3 regions of the Psychrobacillus sp. FSL H8-0510 genome follow, and region 1 is predicted to be linked to each of the others. Evidence: riboswitches for the same ligand, from Rfam matches in the RefSeq annotation. Region 1 holds a riboswitch; each other region holds the start of a gene.
The links. Region 1 has a riboswitch for lysine ahead of MHI40_RS13515 (Na+/H+ antiporter NhaC family protein). Riboswitches for the same ligand answer to the same signal wherever they lie in the genome.

Region 1 (3,288 bases):
ATTCGGTATGAATGTCGGACTTGTCACGTTGGAATTTGATCATGTAGCAAAAGTTATCCAATCGAAGAAGGCAGTTTTATTTCCTACGGAAGCACTACCAGTTCCACTATATTCAAACGATTTACAGACTGCTTGGGAAAATGAAGGAATAGCGGAGATGTCTAATATTGCTTTTTATAATTCTTTTTTATTGAAGAAGGATTGGTTTAAGGAATCGGATCTATCCCGCTTTTTCGGAAAAGCACTTCTAGCTTTTACAAAAGCGGATTGTGCCATGTTTCCAGCGGGGATATTCTTAAAGGATCTTCAACAGGGGCCGATTACTGCAAGAGATCTACATCAATGTTTGCCTCATCCGATAAATCCTTGTGTTATTACATTAACCGGTGCAGAACTACTAGAAGTTATCCGAACAGGGAAAAATGAAAAATGGCCAACGCTTGAAGTAAAAGGGTTAGGGTTCAGAGGTAAATACCTTGGGGTCATATTATATGAACAGCTAATAGAGTTAGAAAGTGGTATAGTTCTAGTAAATGAATCTCCTATTGAACTAGAAAAAGTATATACATTGGCAACTTTAGATATGTTTACATTTGGTTACTTTTATCCGTCTTTAAAATTTGCTCCCAAACAGTATTTTATGCCAGAAATGATTCGAGATATTGTGAAATGGTATGGACAGCTTGAAAAAAGTGAATATGAGTCATGAAAATCCTCTTTCTTACATAAGTAGTAATTAGGGGGATTGTTTTTGTTCTATAGAAAGAAGAAAAAACGATTGACTTTCTTTACTAATCAGCGGAAATTAGCCATTTTTTTAGTTTGTTTTATGTTGTCAGTGGGAGGCCTCATCTATTATATTAATAAACAATTGACAGCTACCTATTTGGAATATGCAGAAGTACAAACAACAAAAATAGCATCCATGGTAATAAATAAAGCAATTAACTCAAGAATTTCAAATACGCTCGATGTAAATGACATAATCGAGGAGGTGCCATCAGACAGTACTACAATGGTAACAACTCGATTTAATACAGAAATTATAAATCGTATACTATCTGATACAAATCAGTTAGTTCAGTCTCATTTGGAGCAGGCTGAGCAGGGGAACTTTTCTAGCCTACCGTATTTAGATGACATCGAGTACGATAAACAAACGATGGAGGATCAGGGGGGAGTTGTATTCTTCGTTCCGATTGGGCAAGCGACGAATATCCCCATCATAGGTAACTTAGGCCCTAAAATTCCTATACGCTTTCACGTTATCGGAAATGTTCAATCGAATGTAGTTCCTTCTATTACTAAGTTTGGAATAAACAATGCTTATGTGGAGGTTAATATCCACATTACGGTAAATGTACAAATAATAGTTCCTCTGGCAAGTAAGATGAGTACGGTGGAACAGAGTATACCTGTGGCAATGGGAATCGTGCAAGGCCAGGTTCCTTACATTTACACAGGAGGAGACGGGGACGCTGCTCCATCAATAGAAGTACCATTGCCATTACCTGAAAAATAAAAATCCTTAAGAATATTGTTTTTACTGCTATACTAGTGGAAATGAATAAGAATAGGTAGAGGCCGCATAACAAAAGAGTAGTTTACAGGAGAATGACAACTGTGATTGTATACGAAAGGAAGTTATGCCGAAATTAGATGTTGACCGTCAAGTCAAATCTTGTTGGGGTTATTTTGAACAAAAATAACACTGTCATTTATACATATGTATAAATGGAGAGCTACAAAGTATAAAATTTTTGCTTGAAATTTTATCTAAAAGCCAACCTATATTTATATTAGGTTGGCTTTTTTATATTCTAAGGCATAATGCACTTGTTCATTTTCGTTAGTGTCAGCTCATATCTCATCGAGTCTTGGGGTATATAAGGTGTAGGCCATGCAGTCGTTGCGATAGGATGTCGCGAATTCATACTGCCTACATTGGAGTAGGCGCTTATGCATTTCATATTGTCTAGCTTCAGCGCCTAGCCCCTCGAGTCGTTTCAGACTGATGGTTAAGGCAAAGTACGCCTTTACCGTCAGGCTTCCAACGCTAGTCGGGGCTGGAGTAGGCGCTTATGCATTTCATATTAGGAGGAAATTATGATGGAAAATACGATTTTTTCAATTTTACCGCCATTACTAGCGATTGTAATGGTACTTGTTACGAAAAGAGTTTTACTATCACTAGGAGTCGGGATTGTTTCAGCGGCTTTGTTAGTAGAAAGCTTTTCGCCGATTGATTCATTGATCATTCTTTGGGATTCCTTTATCACGTCATTTTGGGATAATGGATTGAATATGTATAATATTTATATATTATTGTTTATATTGTTGCTTGGGGTGGTTACTGCGATTGTTAGTCTGTCAGGAGGAAGTACTGCATTTGCTGCATGGGCAGTTAAACGTATTAAAACAAATCGCGGATCTAAACTCCTTACAGCTTTTTTAGGTATTATTATTTTCGTAGACGATTATTTTAATGCACTTGCTGTAGGACAGATTGCTCGTCCAATTACTGACACTCATCGTGTTTCTCGTGCAAAGCTAGCTTATTTTATCGATTCTACATCTGCACCTGTTTGTGTAGTTTCTCCTGTTTCTAGCTGGGGTGCGTTTCTAATAAGTCAGTTGGGTGTTATCTTTGCTACCCATGCGGTAACAGACTATACTCCACTGCAAGCGTTTATGTTAATGGCACCGATGAATTTCTATGTCATTGCTGCGCTTGCAATGGTATTTTTTACCGCATGGACAGACAATGATTTAGGTGAGATGAAAAAACATGAAACACTTGCAAGAGAAACTGGTGTCCTTTTTGATCCAAATAAATCAAATCCAGGTGATTTACAAGGTAATTTCCCGGAAAATAATTTTGGTAAAGTAAAGGATCTAATCCTTCCGATTGTATCATTAATAGTAGTAACTCTTTTTGCAATGTTTTGGACAGGCTATCAGGCTTCAGGAAAAGTAATGGACATATTTGTTATTTTTGAAAATACAGATGTTCCGCTCTCTCTATTTATAGGTGGGATGGTATCGAGTATTTTAGCTGTACTATTGTATACGCGTCAATTCAAGAAAAACAAAGATGCTAATTTGGGCTTACTGGGGAAAGGAATTATTTCTGGTATAAATTCAATGTTACCTGCTATTTGCATTTTAATATTTGCTTGGTCCCTTTCATTTTTAATAACAGCTTTAGGAACTGGTGAGTATTTAGCTCATCTCGTTACAGATAATAATATTCCGGCAGGGGTTATTCCAGTCTTACTGTTTGTTTTA
Region 2 (3,288 bases), 410 kb from region 1:
GTATGATATCTACTTATGCGGACATTGGGAGGTTTATAAATGGAGAATAATGATATATTAATCAGATTGAGATATGCCCTTGATATAAAGAATAAGGATATGGTAGAGGTATTTAAACTTGGTGGTGTGGAAGTAACTAAAGAGGAAGTTCTCAAAATTCTTACCAAAGCAAAAGAGGAAAGTGAAGAGGAAGAAGTAGTAGAGGATGAAAACCACATCAAGTGTAATAATAAAATGTTAGAATCGTTTTTGAATGGACTAATCACACATAAAAGAGGCAAGCAGGATCCAAAACCGGAACAGCCAGCAGATACGGAGCCAGTTGTACAGCAGAAGGATCACGTGAATAATATGCTGTTGAAAAAGCTTAAAGTAGCTCTACAATTAACAACAGAAGATATGCTAGATGTGTTGCATGATGGTGGTATTGTAGTTTCAAAAGGTGAGCTTGGAGCTATTTTACGAAAACCAGGTCATCGTAATTATAAAGAATGCGGAGACAATTTTGCGCGCAAATTCCTTAAAGGCTTAGCGGTTAAATATAGAAGTTAAATTAAAAAAGAGCGAATTCCAGTAGTACTGGGAATTCGCTCATTTAGTATAGTCATAAGAAATGGTGCAATTCATTTCATTCCTCAACATCCTGAAAGGATGATTAGAAGTGGAAATATATCCTGTTGCGGCAGTAAATCATGGCAGTCCGCGAGTAATCAGAGAGGGAGCGCGAGTATTCCATTCTTCTCCGCGAGTAAGCATTGGTCGATAACGAGTATTCACCAATCGACCGCGAGAAAGGACGATTCGAGTTACTTCTTAAATGGAAATATATCCAGTTGCGCCAGTAAATCATGGCAGTCCGCGAGTAACCAGAGAGGGAGCGCGAGTATTCCATTCTTCTCCGCGGGTAAGCATTGGCCGACCGCGAGTATATGATCTTTCATGTCCACGAATTAAAGAAAAAAGAGCGAATTCCAGCAGTTGGAATTCGCTCTTTTTAAGACTTTACGCCTTCTGGTAGTGTAGTTAATACTTCCTTTAAAGTAGTTAGTTCCTCAGCATTTAAAGGAACCATAGGTAGGCGAACTCCACCCACTGGAACGCCTTTTAAATTTAATGCTGTTTTAACAGGTGTAGGATTTGGAGCTGCAAATAATGCTTTCATGACGGGTAATAGTCTGCGATGATCCTTTGCAGCTTCTCTTACATTTCCATTATTGAACTTTGCGATCATTGCTTGCATTTCATTTCCAATAATATGCGAAGCTACGGAAATAACTCCCGTTCCACCAATTGATAGTACCGGAATTGTTAAACCGTCATCGCCACTATACAGTGAAAAGTCCTCACAAGTATTACTAATAATCTCAGACATAGTGTCCAAATTGCCGCCAGCTTCTTTGATTGCAACGATATTTGGAATCTCAGAAAGTCGGATGATGGTATCTAATGACATGTTGACCACGCTTCGACCTGGAATATTGTATAGCATAATAGGCAATGATGTTGTTGCAGCAATTGTTTGGAAGTGTTGGTACAAGCCCTCTTGAGATGGTTTGTTATAATAAGGAACAACAAGCATAATACCATCGACACCAGCATCAGTAGCCTGTTTTGTTAAATTGATAGAAGCTTTTGTGCTATATGAGCCGGTTCCAGCAATAACTGGCACTCTACCATTCACAACTTCAACTGTAAATTTAAACAGCTGTACTTTTTCTTCATCAGTTAACGTCGGAGACTCTCCGGTTGTTCCAGACACAACCAAACCTTGTGTTCCATTGGCGATTAAGTAATTTATTAAGTTTCTTGTAGCTGGAAAATCTATATCCTCATTATGATCAAAAGGAGTAACCATAGCAGTTAATATTTGTCCGAAATTCATAACTTCTCCACATCCTATAATTTATTATTAAAAATTCAGGGAGAAGGGCTTCATCAATTACACTTCGGTGTAATTGCGTCCAGATTTTGAATTGCGCTAGCGCAATTAACTCCAAAGTCTGTGACATCCACCGGAGGCTTAACTTGAGATTTGTTTTGTAGTCAAGTTAAGTAAACGCGAAAAAGCAACAACGAGGGCTCGTTGTTGCAGTAGAAATAGAGTAATATTTCTGTGCGTAAGATAGCCCTCCATATAGTCTCCTATATGACAATTCAGTGTTTGTTCAACAGCTGAACCAGCTTCAAGAAAAATGAGATTCTATCGACTTCGGCAAATTCCCCTTTCCACAAATGTCCTAGGATCTCATTATCCTCTAATTGTGTACTAATGGTTTTTGCGCCTCTATCCTTACTTCAAATATAATTGAAATAAGAGAATATTTAATTATTAAAATAATACATGACTTTTAATACTATTGCAACAGTTTACCTGTAAAATAAATATTAAGTAGTAAAATCCGTCAAAGTTGATCTTCACTCCAGGTGCATGCTTTCCGCGGATATGGCTTCACTCCTCGTCACTGGAGTCGCCACCTTGCGCTACAATCAACGGAGTCCAATTTTATATTGATAAAAGTAATTTGAAATTGACCCAAATAACTTTTAAATTAGTTTATTAATAAGTTTCGTATGTAAAAACCATACTATATAAGAGGTGAAGAGAATGTATAAATTATTGTCCCATAATGATTTAGATGGTGTCGGATGTGGTATTTTAGCAAAGCTAGCATTTGGTGAGAATGTAAAGGTGCGCTATAATTCGATTTCATCTCTTAATCGGGAGATTGAATATTTTTTAGAAAATGATGAACCTGATACATTTTTATTCGTAACGGATTTGACGCCAAACGGGGATAATGAAAAACGATTAAATGATTTTTACAATGCAAATGGGAAGGTACAACTAATCGATCATCATAAATCAGCGTTGCACTTTAATGATTATGAATGGGGATATATTTTAGTGGAAGATCAGGAAGGCAAATTAACTTCTGCTACATCCTTATTATATGAGTACCTTGTATCCAACAAATTATTGGAACCAACTGCTGCAGTAACAGAATTTGTAGAATTAGTTAGACAGTATGATACATGGGAATGGGAAAAGAACGGGAATCATCAGGCACATTCCCTAAACTCATTGTTCTATTTAATATCGATGGAAGAATTTGAAGAAAAAATAATGGAACGACTTCGTACGAGTGACCATTTTGATTTTGATGAATTTGAAAAGAAAATATTGAAAATGGAATCTGAGAAGATTGATCGCTATATTCGTCGCAAGAAAAGAGAGATTGTACAGGCAAAAGTGGGAGACCATATTGCTGGGGTGGTCTATGCAGAAAC
Region 3 (3,288 bases), 1.1 Mb from region 1:
GAAGGATTTACTTAAATGTTGAACTTCGATGACATTTCCCATAGATTTCTCCTCCTTCGTTTAATCGATATTCGCATTATTTTTAGGTAACATAAGTTGCGGTGGCGGCTGACCAATCATACTGTAGTTTTCCGGGCCGTCTAATCTTCTCTCTATATATCGTAATATTAATGTTACTGTAAACGTCATGACGAAATACAAAATACATGCTATAAAGAATGGTTCAAAGTATTTAAAGCTTATACCTGCAACTGTTTTCGCTTGAAAATATAGTTCCGTAACACCTATTACATTCAAGACAGACGTATCTTTAATATTAATGATAAATTGATTTCCTGTTGCTGGTAAAATATTTCGGATGACTTGAGGTAGAACAACACTCCACATTGTTTGAACATGATTCATACCAATTGCTTGTGCAGCTTCGAATTGCCCCTTATCAATGGAAATAACACCGCCCCGTACAATTTCTGCCATATATGCACCCGTGTTGATCGAAACGATGAATATTGCTGCTGTTGTACGGTCCATATCTATCCCAAAAGCAAGCGCAGATCCATAGAATATTACCATGGCCTGTACGATCATCGGAGTTCCTCTAAAAAACTCAATATATGCAGAAAGTATTAGATTTACTACTTTTAACAAAATACGTTTCATTTTTCTTTCAGGTTTAGGAATTGTACGAATAACCCCTGCTAGCAAGCCAATAACTGCACCAAAAATTGTACCAATAATTGATATTAATAATGTCATTCCTGCTCCACGAAGGAACATCGGCCAGTTATTAGTAATCATAGAAATAATATATTCAATGCTCATACATTTCCCTCCTTTCTTAGAAAAGTCGCAGACGCTGCTGGCGTCTGGAGCTAGATAGTTAATAATTAGAAAGCATATATTCCATATAAAAACCGACTGCAAAAAGATGCAGCCGGTATCACTTCACCCTTATTCTGCCGCTGGTTGGTTATTGATAGCAGCATCCATAATTTCTTGTCTTTCTTCTTCAGAAATTTCCGCTAAAATTTTATTAATATCTTCTGTTAATTTACTATCTTTTTTTAAGCCTACTGCTACTGCTGTATCCTCTTCTGCCGCTTTAAATCCATCCGTAAATTCAACCATTGCAAAGTTGGCATTAGCGGAAGAAGCACTAATTCCTTCTGGACGTTCAGACACATAACCATCAATAACTCCAGATTCTAATGCTACACGCATTGCAGAGAAATTATCAGATGCTGGTTGTTTTTGCACATCTTTGATTTGATCAATTACACCATAGTGAGAAGTATTTAACTGACCTGTAATTTTAGCACCACTAAAGTCTTGAATAGAAGTAGCCCCTTCAAAAGCTCCACCTTTTTTCACTACCATAACAAAGTTGGAAGTATAGTAGTTTTCCGAAAAGTCGATTGTTTCTTTACGCTCTTCTGTAGGTGACATTCCCGCTATAATTGCATCAATTTTGTCTGATTGCAATGATGGCACAAGCCCATCCCACTCTGTTTTAACGATAACTAGTTCCTTTCCTAATCCATCCGCAATACGTTTAGCAATTTCCACATCATATCCACCAGCATACTCTGCGTTTCCATCAATCTTCACTCCACCATTGGAATCGTCTAGTTGAGTCCAGTTAAAAGGTGCATAACCTGCTTCTAAGCCTACTGTAAATGTATCAGCCGTATCTTTAGCTGTTGAAGATCCCGAAGTCTCTTTATCAGCCGTTCCACATGCCGCTAATAACAATGTAATAGATACAAATATCGTTAAAAATGCTAATCTTTTTTTCATTCTAATTTCTCCCTTTTTATCAATATATGTTCTTGCCTATAAAAAAAGACAACTTGTACAAAAAAAGACCTGAGATGAACTCAGGTCGCAATATGTATAGTTGCCCAGGTCCTCTACTTTTCCCAAATGAGATAGCACACCATTATAAACCGGGATGTTTATAGTGGACAGTCCTGCAATTATTAACTACAGACCCAGCAAGTAATAACGAGTAATATTACAAACTTCGGCGACATTTCCTTCTCCCTAGCATCGTAGCTTCTCAAACTCCACTAAGGACTGTTAAATATCGCGCCTCTACCTCACTACACTAAGTGAGGTTATATTCAATTATGTTTCATAGTTTACAATACACATATATTTCTGTCAACTACCTCAGTATTAATACTTAGCTAGGTATATGTTATAATTAATGGTGGAAATATAAAAACAATGAGAATTTAGTTATTAATGTGTCTACTTACATTGGTAATTATTTTTAAAGGAGAATGATATTATGAGATCTGTCCAAACTACAGATCACAAAGTAACAGAACAAATGGACTCAGATTATTCATTAGAAAAGGTACCCCGTAGCCAAAGAAATATGGGTTGGTTAAGTATAACCAATATTACATTCGGCATAGCCACTGCCATTTTTTACTTTCAAATGGGTAGTGTAATGGCTCTGCAATTTGGGGCACTAAATGCTATTATCTCCTCGATTTACGCAATAGTAGTTGCCGGTATATTAGGAACCTTCATTGCTTACTTATCCGCGAAATCTGGTATGAATGTCAATTTATTATCTAGAGGCGGTGGTTTTGGCTATATAGGTGCTTCCCTAACATCGTTCCTCTACGCGACAAACTTTATTATGTATTGTGCATTTGAAGGACTCATTTTAGTATCCGCGGTTCACACCTTCTTCCCTAACCTACAAGAATGGGCATTAATCATTTTCTTCGGTTTTATCGTTATACCTTTAAACTGGTTTGGAATTAAACAACTAGATAAGTTACAAAAGTGGTCTCTACCTATATTTGTAGTTTTCTTAATAACAGCAGTTGTTATATCATTTTATAAACCTTCCGTATTTGAAGGACCTTTTTGGACTTATTTACCTGAGGGCGTTCAAGTTGGAGGACAAGCCTTACTCCTTTGCATAGGTGTTCAACATGGAATAATGGGTCTAACAGCCCTACTAGCATCTGATTATGCTCGTTTTCTAAAACCAAAAGATATTAAAATTGGTTCGGTGGCAATCGGTTTTATTCCACAGATTTTCTGCTTCGGTATTATGGGGGGTCTTGGTATTTGGTTTGGTGTTCGCTTAGGTGAACCAAATCCAGGAGTTTATATTGTAATGCTTCTAGGTATTGGTGGAGCATTATTCACGATGCTAACTCAACTACGTATAAATATTACTAACATATATAGTAGTTCCCTATCGCTATCAAACTTCTTTGAAAACATTTTTAAATTTACACCTGGACGCAGATTTTGGGTGGT

Region 2: linked by a shared signal. The riboswitch ahead of dapA (4-hydroxy-tetrahydrodipicolinate synthase) and the one ahead of MHI40_RS13515 (Na+/H+ antiporter NhaC family protein) in region 1 are both predicted to bind lysine.
Region 3: linked by a shared signal. The riboswitch ahead of MHI40_RS19105 (transporter substrate-binding domain-containing protein) and the one ahead of MHI40_RS13515 (Na+/H+ antiporter NhaC family protein) in region 1 are both predicted to bind lysine.

What each region holds. Positions count from the first base shown of each region.
Region 1 covers NZ_JBBOYZ010000001.1:2,658,840-2,662,127, reverse strand. Annotated here, with positions in the region: gene MHI40_RS13525 (bifunctional metallophosphatase/5'-nucleotidase) at 1-709, shown strand, start outside; gene yunB (sporulation protein YunB) at 752-1,522, shown strand; lysine riboswitch at 1,571-1,753, shown strand; gene MHI40_RS13515 (Na+/H+ antiporter NhaC family protein) at 2,110-3,288, shown strand, end outside.
Region 2 covers NZ_JBBOYZ010000001.1:3,067,477-3,070,764, reverse strand. Annotated here, with positions in the region: gene MHI40_RS15675 (YehS family protein) at 40-552, shown strand; gene dapA (4-hydroxy-tetrahydrodipicolinate synthase) at 995-1,882, opposite strand; lysine riboswitch at 2,116-2,295, opposite strand; gene MHI40_RS15665 (DHH family phosphoesterase) at 2,606-3,288, shown strand, end outside.
Region 3 covers NZ_JBBOYZ010000001.1:3,744,502-3,747,789, forward strand. Annotated here, with positions in the region: gene MHI40_RS19095 (amino acid ABC transporter ATP-binding protein) at 1-42, opposite strand, end outside; gene MHI40_RS19100 (amino acid ABC transporter permease) at 61-822, opposite strand; gene MHI40_RS19105 (transporter substrate-binding domain-containing protein) at 952-1,797, opposite strand; lysine riboswitch at 1,922-2,105, opposite strand; gene MHI40_RS19110 (purine-cytosine permease family protein) at 2,294-3,288, shown strand, end outside.